Regions from separate parts of the Pediococcus sp. EKM201D genome, predicted to be linked through region 1. Evidence: predicted binding sites of a transcription regulator. Region 1 holds the regulator's gene; each other region holds the start of a gene.
The links. Region 1 encodes HrcA, which represses chaperone genes, less so after heat shock. Its sites were predicted from a motif close to TTAGCACTCNNNNNNNNNGAGTGCTAA; they were not measured.
Positions count from the first base shown of each region.

Region 2: groES (co-chaperone GroES) is a predicted target of HrcA. The motif match lies at 2,138-2,164, and genes of this name have one in related genera.
Region 3: HFC68_RS08170 (ATP-dependent Clp protease ATP-binding subunit) is a predicted target of HrcA. The motif match lies at 2,596-2,622, and genes of this name have one in related genera.

Region 1 is NZ_JAALFK010000001.1:271,035-275,334, forward strand. It holds gene dnaK (molecular chaperone DnaK) at 1-1,713, opposite strand, end outside; gene grpE (nucleotide exchange factor GrpE) at 1,739-2,311, opposite strand; gene hrcA (heat-inducible transcriptional repressor HrcA) at 2,322-3,362, opposite strand; gene ribF (riboflavin biosynthesis protein RibF) at 3,470-4,300, opposite strand, start outside.
Region 2 is NZ_JAALFK010000004.1:70,831-75,130, reverse strand. It holds gene HFC68_RS06830 (M1 family metallopeptidase) at 1-373, shown strand, start outside; gene HFC68_RS06825 (hypothetical protein) at 422-1,048, opposite strand; gene HFC68_RS06820 (CPBP family intramembrane glutamic endopeptidase) at 1,368-2,018, opposite strand; gene groES (co-chaperone GroES) at 2,203-2,487, shown strand; gene groL (chaperonin GroEL) at 2,515-4,134, shown strand.
Region 3 is NZ_JAALFK010000006.1:5,352-9,651, reverse strand. It holds gene HFC68_RS08175 (DUF1634 domain-containing protein) at 1-243, shown strand, start outside; gene HFC68_RS08170 (ATP-dependent Clp protease ATP-binding subunit) at 298-2,517, opposite strand; gene HFC68_RS08165 (hypothetical protein) at 2,722-2,910, shown strand; gene HFC68_RS08160 (phosphocarrier protein HPr) at 3,056-3,322, shown strand; gene ptsP (phosphoenolpyruvate--protein phosphotransferase) at 3,322-4,300, shown strand, end outside.

The DNA.
Region 1 (4,300 bases):
TAGATCTTGAACAATCTTGCTCAAGTCATCTTTCTTAGCTTTCATTTCGTCAAGATTGTTATCTTTTTGAGCCTTTTCAAGAGCTTCTTTAGCATCTTTAGCCTTCTTGATTTCATCTTCAGAAACTTTACCTTCAAGGTCTTTCAAAGTCTTATCCGTTGTAAAGATTAATTGATCAACTTCGTTACGAAGGTCAACTTCTTCTTTACGTTTCTTGTCGGCTTCTTCGTTTTCTTTAGCTTCCTTCATCATGCGATCAATTTCTTCATCACTTAGACCCGATGAACTCTTGATTGTAATCTTTTGTTCCTTACCAGTACCCTTATCAGTTGCAGAAACGTTTACGATACCATTCTTATCAATATCAAACTTAACTTCGATTTGTGGAATTCCACGAGGAGCAGCTGGAATATCAGTAAGTTGGAAACGACCAAGTGTCTTGTTATCAGCAGCCATTGGACGTTCACCTTGAAGTACATGGATATCTACAGCTGGTTGGTTGTCAGCAGCTGTTGAGAATACTTGTGACTTACTTGTTGGGATTGTTGTATTACGATCGATTAACTTAGTGAATACACCACCCATTGTTTCAATACCAAGTGAGAGTGGAGTAACGTCAAGTAAAACAACGTCCTTAACATCACCAGTAAGCACACCACCTTGAACAGCAGCACCTAAAGCTACGGCTTCATCAGGGTTGATTGAGTGGTTAGGTTCCTTACCTGTCCAGTTCTTAACGGCTTCTTGAACGGCAGGAATACGTGTTGAACCACCATTTAAGATGACTTCGTCAATTTCAGAAGCTGAAAGTCCAGCATCTTTAAGCGCATTTTCAACTGGAGCCTTAGTACGTTCCACTAGGTCAGCAGTTAATTGATCAAATTGCGCACGTGTCAAAGTCTTTTCAAGATGTAATGGTCCGGCTTCGCCAGCTGAAATAAATGGTAGACTGATTTGAGCTTCGCTAACACCTGAAAGGTCCTTCTTAGCTTTTTCAGCGGCGTCCTTCAAACGTTGAAGAGCCATCTTATCTTGTGATAAGTCTACGCCATTGTCTTTCTTGAATTCATCAACTAACCAGTCGATGATCTTTTGATCAAAGTCGTCACCACCAAGGTGTGTATCACCGTTTGTTGAAAGAACTTGGAATACGCCATCCCCTAATTCAAGAACGGAAACATCAAAAGTACCACCACCTAAATCATAAACGAGAATCTTTTCATCCTTACCGTTTTGATCTAGTCCGTAAGCTAATGAAGATGCTGTAGGTTCGTTGATAATACGTTTAACATCCAAGCCAGCAATCTTACCAGCGTCCTTTGTAGCTTGACGTTGTGAATCATCAAAGTAAGCAGGTACTGTGATAACAGCTTTATCTACTTCTTCACCAAGGTAATCTTCAGCAAATTTCTTGATATAACTTAAAATCATTGCTGAAACTTCTTGTGGTGTATAAGACTTGCCATCAACGGTTACTTTATAGCCAGCTTCACCGATGTGACGTTTGATTGAAGCAATTGTATCAGGGTTAGTGATTGCTTGACGCTTAGCAACTTCCCCAACTTGAGTTTCACCATTCTTAAAAGCAACAACTGATGGAGTTGTACGTGCTCCTTCAGGGTTTGTGATAATTTTTGGTTTGTCACCGTCCATGACAGCAACTGCAGAGTTTGTAGTACCTAAATCAATACCAATAATTTTATTACTTGCCATTGTTTAAAATCCCTCTTCCTCTTTTTTATTGAGCTACGATTACCATTGCTGGTCGTAACACTCGATCTTTTAAAATATATCCTTTTTGTAATACTTGAACAACTGTATCGGCTGGATGGTCATCATCAGCTGGCACCGTCTGAACGGCTTGATGCATATTAGGATCAAAAGCTTGTCCTTCAGCTTCAATTTCAGCAACGTGATTTTCCTTCAAAGCTTTTAACAAATCGGTTTGAACCATCTTGACCCCTTTTAAGAGTTGTTCCGAAGCAGACTCAACTGCTAGAGCGCGTTCAAGATTATCAAGTGCTGGCAAAATTGCTTTTGCAAGTTTTTGACCATCATACTTGATTAATGATGCCTGTTCTTTTTCGTTTCGGCGACGCATATTAACAATTTCAGCTTGAGCACGAATATACTTGTCTGAAAGTTCATCGCGTTCAGCTTCCACCTTTTTAATGTCATCTAAAGCCGTTGTTGCTTGAGTTTCTGTAGTTAAATCATCATTATTAGTTGATTCAACATCTGTTGACCCTTCTGTTGAAGTAGCTTCAGAAACTTCTTCTTCTTTGACTTCTTCTTTTTTCTCTTTTGCCAATTCAATCCTCCTAACTATCATCAAGGTGCTTATAATATTCGAGCATTCGATTAGACAACTGATCTCTAAATGTATCAAGTAAGCCTAATGTTTTCGAATACTGCATACTAGTTGGACCGAGAATGGCAATTAATCCCTTGCCTCGACTACCAACATCATAAGTAGCAGTGATTAAGCTAAAATCCTTTAGTAAAGCATTGCTTAATTCATCGCCAATCTTTACATCTAAGTCACTCTGATTATTTCCAAGTAATCCATCAAGTTGATCATTCTCATTAAATAGAGTCAAAAGCCCTCTAATTGAACTAACATCTACATTCTTGGAGAAATTAAGGATATTCAACTTCCCTCCAATGAAGTAACGGTCCTGTGAAGACTGCGCAACTACATTTTCGAAAATATCAATAATTCCGTCGTTACTATGCAGATAATGCTCAACAATTTTAGGAATATCTGTTTTCAGGTGATAATAAACTTGATCAAGCGTTTCGCCAATCAAGCGATCATTCATAATTCTCAAGACGCGTTCGACAGTCTCACTATTCATTCCGCGGGGGATCGAAAATTGCTGACTAGTAACGTCGCCATTACTAGAAACCAAAATCAACATCACTTGATTCCCACCAAGTGGAACCATTCGAAAACCATCTAAAGTCGCATCTTTTTGGTCAGGTTTTAACGTTAACGCTGTATAATGCGTTAAATTTGATAACATTTCAGCCGAAGTTCGAACAATGTCATCTACTTCTCTAAAATGCATCCCCAGACCCTTTTGAATCTGTTGAGCCTCACTTTGATTTAACTTCTTGGGGCTTAACAAATGATCTACGTAATACCGATATCCCATCAAAGATGGAATTCTTCCAGAAGATGAATGCATCTTTTCAATCAGACCCATCTCTTCTAGCTTAGCCATATCATTTCTAATCGTTGCCGAACTCACTTTTACTGGAAGATTATTCATCAACGTTTTTGATCCGATTGGCTGACCATTCTCAGTATACTCTCGGACAATCTCCTCTAAAATTAACAACTCACGATCTGTTAACATGAAAATCACCTCTTTTAGCACTTAGAAAGTTGGAGTGCTAAGAACACTTAATAAGATACCAGAGGTTTGTAGAAATGTCAACTATAGTCAAATTTGGTCAGACATCTTTATAACTTGTTAAAAAATTCCCTTGTATCAGCTTCATCTTGATGCAGTTGTTCGATTAAAGCATCAACCGAATCAAATTTAATTTCACCTCGTAAGCGATGGTACCATTTAACTTTAACAGTCTCTCCGTAGATAGCTTCTTTAAAATCTAAAATATTAATTTCAGTAGTAACCGGACGACCTTCCCCGAAGACTACATTTTTGCCAACGGATGCCATTCCCTTATACCATTGGCCGCCTACTTTGATTTCAACAACATAGATTCCGATCCCAGGTGTAATTTGATTTTCATTAGAAACTATATTAGCAGTTGGAAAACCGAGTTCTCTTCCACGTGCTTCTCCATGAACCACCACGCCACTCGTTTGAAAAGCGTAACCTAGATAGGCATTAGCATCATCAATATTTCCTAACGATACCATCTCACGAATCTTATCAGATCCGATCTTATCATTCTTTAAAATGATTTTAGACACTTTAATGACCTCAAATCGTCCCTGAGCTAGTGCTGGTAAAGTATCCATGTTCGCTAGTTCAGCAGGTCCAAATGTATAATCAAAACCTGCAACTACCACTTTGGCATTTAAGTCCACCATATATTGTTGAACAAAATCTTCGGGACTTAAACTACCAAATGCAGAAGTGAAATCAACAACGTAAAGTATATCAACGCCTAATTCGCGCATTAACTCTGCTTTTCGTTCTACTGAAGTTAGGTAGCTTAACGGGCTAAAGTTACGATCCTGTTCAAATACTACCGACGCATGATGGTTAAACGTCATTGCTGCCACCTTTAAATGCTGTTCTCGGGCCTTTTGGCAAGCTTGCTT
Region 2 (4,300 bases), on a different contig from region 1:
CAAAGCTATTATTGAAAAATTTGAGGATGCTAGCACGATTAAACCCCAAGATTTGCGAGCTTGGTTCCGAGGTCTATTAGCTAATGCTAAAGGGCAACAATTAACTTGGGATTGGATTCGAAATGATTGGAAATGGTTGGAAGATACTGTGGGTGGTGATATGGAATTTAATACCTTCATCACGGTGATTGCTAATATATTTAGAACACCAGCACGGTTGGAGGAATTCAAAGCCTTCTTCGAACCTAAATTGCAAACGCCAGGCTTAACACGTGAAATTACAATGGACATTAAAGTCATTGAAGGTCGAGTGAAGTTAATACAAGCCGAAAAAGCAGCTGTTAATACAGCCATCGAAAAGATAATTGCATAAAATAAAAAATTCAATCAGCGTTTAACGACGTTGGTTGAATTTTTTTGTTTATTTAATATTTTGAATTTCGCTAGCGTGGTCAGATAAATCACCACCGGCATTTTGAACGACTCCATTAGCGTAGACATAATATGAACCATCATGGTCGGAAGTAACGTGGAAATAAATAGGGGAGGATTTACCAACGGAACTATAAGCTACTTTCCAACCCTTATCGCCATATTTGGCTTTAACTAGATTGATGGCCGCCTCAGAAGTTTGGATAGTTTCATCAGCTAACGGTTGATGATTATTTTGTTGTTCAGCGGCAGTTAAATCTGCACGACTTAGGTTATTAGAACTCGTTTTATTTGAGCTATTATGGTTATTTTCAGACTTACTAGAGGAACTAATAGCACTATTGGAAGCTTTGGAAGTAGAACTACTTGCGCTAGCAACGCTTGATGAAGTTTGATCATCCTTAGTTGAAGATGAACTATTAGAACTTGCTTTTGAAGATGATGAAGCTTCTTTATCTTTCTTAGAACTAGTTTTTGAGCTAGCCTTTTTGCTAACCTTTTCTGTTTTAGAAGTAGCATTTGAAGACTGAGAATCTGGTTTTTGGTTTCCAGATCCGCAGCTAGCAAGCGTCAGTGGAACCAATGCTAAAAGTGCAATTGAAGCAATTTTTTTCATAATAAAACACTCCCCCATAATTATTTGTAAATCACAATAATCCTGCCTTGATTCTAACATATATGGACATTACCTTAAAGGAGGTTAAACACTATAAAAATGGTGTTGTAAACGTTTAAAAGTATTGGAAGGAGGTGTAAAATTACAAAAATGAAACTAAACACGTTAAATCAAAATCATCAAATATAGACTTATACCCCCGCAACGGCTTAGCCAGCTGTTACAATTTTCCACAACTAGTTCGACAGTCCAAAATAACAAATTAAAAAGAATCATTTTTAGCCACTAATACTTAGTGAAACTAAAATGATTCTTTTTGTTATTTAATTACTAACGGTAAAATAACGACCGAATTCATTAAAATATGAGCAATCATCGAAGTTTGAATACGTCCGGTCTTTTTGTACAACCAACAGAATAGCAAACCAATGGCCGCATATAGAAAGATGTGACTATCGTTGTGCATAAATGCAAATGCTAGACTAGAAATGATGGCCATGACGGTGAATCCCAGCGTGGAATCAGATCCAAACATTGCACTGAGGTTACCAAATAAAACTTTTCTAAAAACCAACTCTTCCATGATTGGAGCTCCCACGGTGATCGCTAAAATGAAAAATGGATTGGTTTTAGCCAAAGTCACCAAGGTTGCGGTGTTTTGAGAAGTAGGATTACTTCCAAAAATGATCGTAATATAGCTAATCACAAATTGCAGCAAAATTACTAAGGCTGTTCCAATGATTCCCCAAGCAATAGCATATAGAAAAGATTTACGATTAGATTCGATATGGTTGATTTCGTTGGTTTTACTACTAATAAAGATTAGTAGCAGTGCGCCAACCAAGTAGTCGACAGTTTCAACCCAGATAAACCCAGCCCCCAGATTAATAAACACGTTTAAAATGCTAGGTAGAAGGAAAATTATTAAATACGTAATTAAAGTTAAAATTGAACTCTTAGAAATTTTCATCTCAACCCTCCTTTATTCCTGCTAGTATAGCATATTTAAAGTATTGCTAAATTTGATTGGTTAATAAAGGTCAAAAATACTTGCAATCTAAAAAAATCATGATATAGTTATCATTGTAGTTAGCACTTAGAGATGACGAGTGCTAAACAAATCTTATCAGTAAATTATATTTGGAGGGATTCACGTGTTAAAACCTTTAGGAGATCGCGTTATTTTAGAAGCTAAAGATGAAGAAGAACAAACTGTCGGAGGCATCGTACTTGCAAGCAATGCTAAAGAAAAGTCCCAAACTGGAAAGATTATCGCTGTCGGTAACGGTACAGTTTTAGACAATGGTCAAACAGTACCAATGAACGTCAAAGTTGGCGATACAGTAGTATATGACAAATATGCTGGTACTGAAGTTTCATACGAAGATAAAAAATACTTAGTTGTCCATGAAAAGGACTTAGTTGCAGTAGTTGAATAATTAATTTTTAATTTAGGAGTGTTGATAATGGCTAAAGAAATTAAATTTTCAGAAGATGCACGTACAAAAATGCTTAAGGGTGTAGATAAGTTAGCTGACACCGTTAAGTCAACAATCGGACCTAAAGGCCGTAATGTGGTCTTGGAACAATCATACGGTTCACCTACAATTACTAATGATGGTGTGACAATTGCTAAGGCAATCGAACTTGAAGATCATTTTGAAAATATGGGTGCTAAATTAGTTTCAGAAGTTGCTTCAAAGACCAACGACATTGCTGGTGATGGTACAACTACCGCTACGGTTCTTACTCAAGCAATCGTCAATGAAGGAATGAAGAACGTTACTGCTGGTGCTAACCCTGTTGGTATCCGTCGCGGTATTGAAAAAGCAACAAGTAAAGCAGTTGAAGCTCTCCACAAGATGTCACATGAAGTAAAGACTAAAGATGATATTGCTCAAATCGCTTCAATTTCTTCTGCTAACCCAGAAGTTGGCAAGTTGATTGCTAACGCTATGGAAAAAGTTGGTAACGATGGGGTTATCACCATTGAAGAATCTCGTGGAGTTGACACAACATTGGATGTTGTGGAAGGTATGCAATTTGACCGTGGATACATGTCACAATACATGGTAACTGACAACGACAAGATGGAAGCTAACCTTGATAATCCATACATCTTAATCACTGATAAGAAGATCGGTAATATCCAAGATATTCTTCCAGTTCTTCAATCAGTAGTTGAACAAAGCCGCTCATTGTTGATTATTGCGGACGACATTACAGGTGAAGCACTACCAACACTTGTTTTGAATAAGATGCGTGGAACCTTCAACGTAGTTGCGGTTAAGGCTCCTGGCTTTGGTGATCGTCGTAAGGAACAATTGGAAGACATTGCTATCCTAACTGGTGGTACTGTAATTACAGATGACCTTGGTTTGAACTTGAAGGACGTTACTATCGAACAACTTGGTCAATCTAACAAGGTTACAGTTACTAAAGATGATACAACCATCGTTGAAGGTGCCGGAAGCCAAGAACAAATCGCTGAACGTGTGGGAATTATCAAACAACAAATCAGTGAAACAACTTCTGACTTCGACAAGGAAAAACTTCAAGAACGTCTTGCTAAGTTATCTGGTGGTGTTGCAGTAATCCGTGTTGGTGCTGCTACTGAAACAGAACTTAAAGAAAAGAAATACCGTATCGAAGATGCTTTAAACGCTACTAGAGCTGCCGTTGAAGAAGGTTTTGTTCCTGGTGGTGGTACAGCACTTGCTAACGTTATTTCAGACCTTGAAGACGTCGAAGCTGAAGGCGATGAAGCTACAGGTGTTAACATTGTACGTCGTGCGCTTGAAGAACCAGTTCGTCAAATTGCTGAAAATGCCGGCGAAGAAGGTTCAGTAATCGTTACAAAACTTAAGGGTCAAAAGCCAGGTGTTGGATACAACGCCGCTAACGACGAATGGGTCGACATGGTTGAAGCCGGAATCGTTGATCCTACAAAGGTTACACGTTCAGCACTTCAAAATGCTGCTAGTGTATCAGCATTATTGTTAACTACTGAAGCAGTAGTTGCTGACTTACCAGAAGACAACCCAGCTCCTGCAGCACCAGCTCCAGGTATGGGCGGTATGATGTAATTTAATTCTTAGAACTAACGATTTAAATTAGGAAGATGCGAAGGTTTGCCGAAAATTCAGCTCTCCAACGCTAAACTAGACTAATTTAAATTAAAAGAATCCATGATGCGATCAGCATTGTGGATTCTTTTTTATTTCCAACTAGGAGAATATGAATTAGAATAAC
Region 3 (4,300 bases), on a different contig from region 1:
AATGGTTCTGGATATTCGGGGGCTTTACCGACTCGGATTACGCCTATCTTTCATGGGGTGTTAGCTTTTAAACCTTATGCGGTTTTGATGTTTGGAATTTTCTTATTAATTTTGACACCCGTTTTACGAGTAATTGTTTCAATATATGCCTTTGCTAAAGAAGGCGACCGTTTGTACGTGGTCATTACTACAATCGTACTAGTAATTCTAATTATTGGTATGGCAATTGGTTATCGCGGATAAAAAAAGAAGAGGTTAGGTAAACCATAATTGGTTTATCTAACCTCTTTTTATTATTTAATCTTTTTTAGGAGCACCAGTAATTTCAATTTGATCATCTTTAATCTTAGCGTTTAGTTGCTTTTCTGCTGGATGGTCAAGATAGAAGTCCGCGATGCGATCTTCAATTTGTTCTTGAATTACCCGACGCAATGGACGAGCACCCATCTTAGGATTGTAGCCTAAATCAACTAAGCGTTCTTCAACTGGTTTGGTTACATCAACGTGTAGTCCTTGAGTTGCCAACATGCTATTAACGTCTGCAATCATTAAGTCGACAATTTGCATTAAGTTTTCCTTAGTTAAGGCTTGGAACTCAACAATGTCGTCAAAACGGTTCAAGAATTCAGGCTTGAAGTAATTTCCCAGTTTGTCAAGGACGGAGTGGGTCTTACCTTGAGCAGCTGCTCCAAAACCAACATCAGCTTGTACGTCACCAGTTCCGGCATTAGAAGTCATGATAATGATGGTATCTTTGAAGCTTACTGTCCGACCTTGTGAATCAGTTAGACGACCATCATCCAAGATTTGCAAGAACATATGCATGACATCTGGGTGAGCTTTTTCCACTTCATCTAGGAGAACTAAGCTGTATGGATGACGACGAACTTGTTCAGTTAATTGACCCGCTTCTTCGTAACCAACGTACCCTGGAGGCGAACCGATTAGTTTTGATATTGAATGAGGCTCCATGTACTCACTCATATCAAAGCGAATCATGGAATCCTTAGAACCAAACAATTGTTGCGCAAGTTGCTTAGCTAACTCAGTCTTACCAACTCCGGTAGGACCGACGAAGAGGAAGGAACCAATCGGACGACCAGTTCCGTTTAAACCAATCCGGTTACGACGAATGGCCCGAGAAATCTTATCGACAGCTTCATCTTGTCCAATGACGTGATCTTTCAAGTTTTCTGAAAGATTTTGAAGTTGTTCTTGTTCCTGCTTTTGCAAGTCACCAACTGGAATGTCAGTCTTAGTTTCGATAATCTTTTCCATATCTTCTTCAGTGACCGTTGGTTGTTCTTCGCTACTTGTTGCACCATCTTTGTTCTTTTCAAGCTTAGAAACTTGATCACGGTAGTAAGCTGCTTTTTCGTAATCTTCTGATTGAAGGGCAGCTTTCTTTTGAGCTTCCGCTTCATCAATCTTCTTTTGAATGGTTTCTGGATCAGCGATGTTAATCGTTAGATTCTTCTTAGAACCAGCTTCATCAAGGAGGTCGATGGCCTTATCAGGAAGGAAGCGATCTTGAATGTAGCGTTTTGATAATTTTACGGCTGCTTCGATTGCATCATCCGTGTAGTGAACATGATGATAATCTTCGTATTTCTTTTGAATTCCTTTTAGAATCTTAATAGCTTCTTCTTCACTAGGTTCATCGACTTGCACTGGTTGTAAACGACGGGCAAGGGCCGCATCCTTTTCAATGTCTCGGAATTCTTTAAGCGTTGTAGCACCGACTAATTGGAAGTCGCCTCGGGCAAGGGCTGGTTTAAGAACGTTACCAGCATCCATGCCGCCTTCAGCATTACCAGCTCCAACAATTTCATGGATTTCATCGATGAAGACGACCATGTCTTTGTTAGCTTGAACTTCTTTCATTAGTTGTTGCATACGTTGTTCGAATTGACCACGAATTCCAGTACCTTGAACTAGAGAAACTACGTCCAAACGCACGATTTGTTTATTAACTAGCTTTTGAGGAACAGAACCTTCCACAATCCGCTGAGCCAATCCTTCTACGACAGCAGTTTTACCAACCCCAGCTTCACCAATTAAAACTGGGTTATTTTTAGTACGACGATTTAGAATTTCGATGACCCGTTCAATTTCGCTGTCACGACCGATTACGGGATCAATCTTACCTTGTTTAGCTAAATCAGTTAGGTTCAAGCCATACTGACTTAAAAGTGATCCGCCGTTGCCACGGTTGTTAGGATTACCACCTGAACCATTTCCACCACCTGGTTGAGTAGGGGGAACTTGTTGTCCATAGAGGTTTTCGGGTTGTCCCATGTTACCGCCTTGCATCGCACGGAAGATATCATCTAAGTTTCCAAATCCAAATGGATCTTGTGCCATACGAGCACCTCCGTTTCTATTAATGTTATTATTTCGTTGATTTTTTAAAAGTTGATAGCAATTCTGACACAGATTAACTTCTGTACGTTGACCATTCACGTTCGTATAGAGGTGAATGCTTGCTTCGTTCTTTTGACAGTTTTGACAAAGCATCTGCTGTCTCCCTTCTTTCAAAAATATGAAACGATAATTAGTCAAATAATGTTTGACCAATATTGACCATACCTAAATTATACACACTCTATTTCAGAGTGCAAGTAGTTTGATTTGAAAAAAAGATGGATAATCAGGTAATATTATTGTTGATAACAAAGTACTTAATGGTATAGAATAAATAGACCGAAGTGAGGTGACAACATGCGAGATTATTTACAGCTTTTGAATGATTTAAAGGATGGTTCAATCAAAGAGCTAAAGATTACTGCAGAGGAGTTCCAAGATTTCCAGCCACGTTTTATGGAATTTCCTGAAAGAAAGCAAGTAATTGGAAAAGCAGACCGTGGCGGGATTGTTGTTTATCACTTTGAACGTATCAAAGATAAATAGCGGATTTATTTAAGTTTTATGTAAGGGCTTGCTTTGCAACTAATAAATTGATATTATTCTTATCAAAGGCTTATAAATAATTAGTGTACGTTCACTACTTATTTGGGTCAAAAATATATGTGTAATCAAAAGGAGATATTTTATTATGGAAAAACGCGACTTTCATGTAATTGCAGAAACAGGTATTCATGCACGTCCAGCAACATTGTTGGTACAATCAGCTAGCAAGTTCAACTCAGACATTCAATTAACTTACAAAGACAAATCAGTTAACTTGAAGTCAATCATGGGTGTTATGTCACTTGGTGTTGGCCAAGGCGCAGACGTTACTATCTCAGCTGATGGTGATGACGAAGCAGACGCAATCGCAGCACTTGAAGATACAATGAAAAAGGAAGGACTATCTGACTAATGGCTGGCACATTAAAAGGTATTGCGGCCAGTGATGGGATTGCCATTGCTAAAGCATATTTGATGGTGGATCCAGATCTTTCTTTTGAAAAGAAAAACATTACTGACGTTGATGCAGAAATCAAACGCCTTCACGATGCTTTGGAAAAGTCTAAAGAAGAACTTTCACTCATCAAAGCTAAGGCTGCAGAAAACCTTGGTGCTGAAGAGGCAGAAGTTTTCGAAGCTCATTTAACCATTCTTTCTGATCCAGAATTGATTGGTAATATTGAAGACAAAATTAAAAACGACACAATTAATGCAGAAGAAGCTACTAAAGAAGTTACGGATAACTTTATTTCAATGTTTGAAGCAATGACTGATAATGCTTATATGCAAGAACGTGCCGCAGATATTCGTGACGTTACTAAACGTTTGATGAGTCACTTGTTGGGTGTGGAACTTCCTAACCCCGCTTTGATTGATTCAGAAGTCGTTATTGTTGCGCACGACTTGACTCCAAGTGATACAGCTCAATTGGATCGTCGTTACGTTAAAGGCTTTATTACAGATATTGGTGGTCGTACATCACATTCTGCAATCATGTCTCGTACCCTTGAAATTCCAGCAGTTGTTGGTTCTGAAAAGGCTACTACTAGCGTAAAACAAGGCGAAATGATGATTGTTGATGGACTTACAGGGGATGCAATTATTGCACCTACTGATGACGAAATCAAAGCTTATCAACAAAAGGGTGAAGAATTTAAGGCTCAAAAAGCTGAATGGGAAAAACTTAAGAATGAAAAGACCGTTTCAAAAGACGGCGTTCATTTTGACTTAGCTGCTAACATCGGTACACCGGATGATTTACAAGGTGTTCTTGACAATGGTGGTGAAGCCGTTGGTTTGTTCCGTTCTGAATTCTTATACATGAATGCTTCCGAGTTACCATCAGAAGATGAACAATTCGAAGCTTATAAGAAGGTTGTTGAAGGCATGA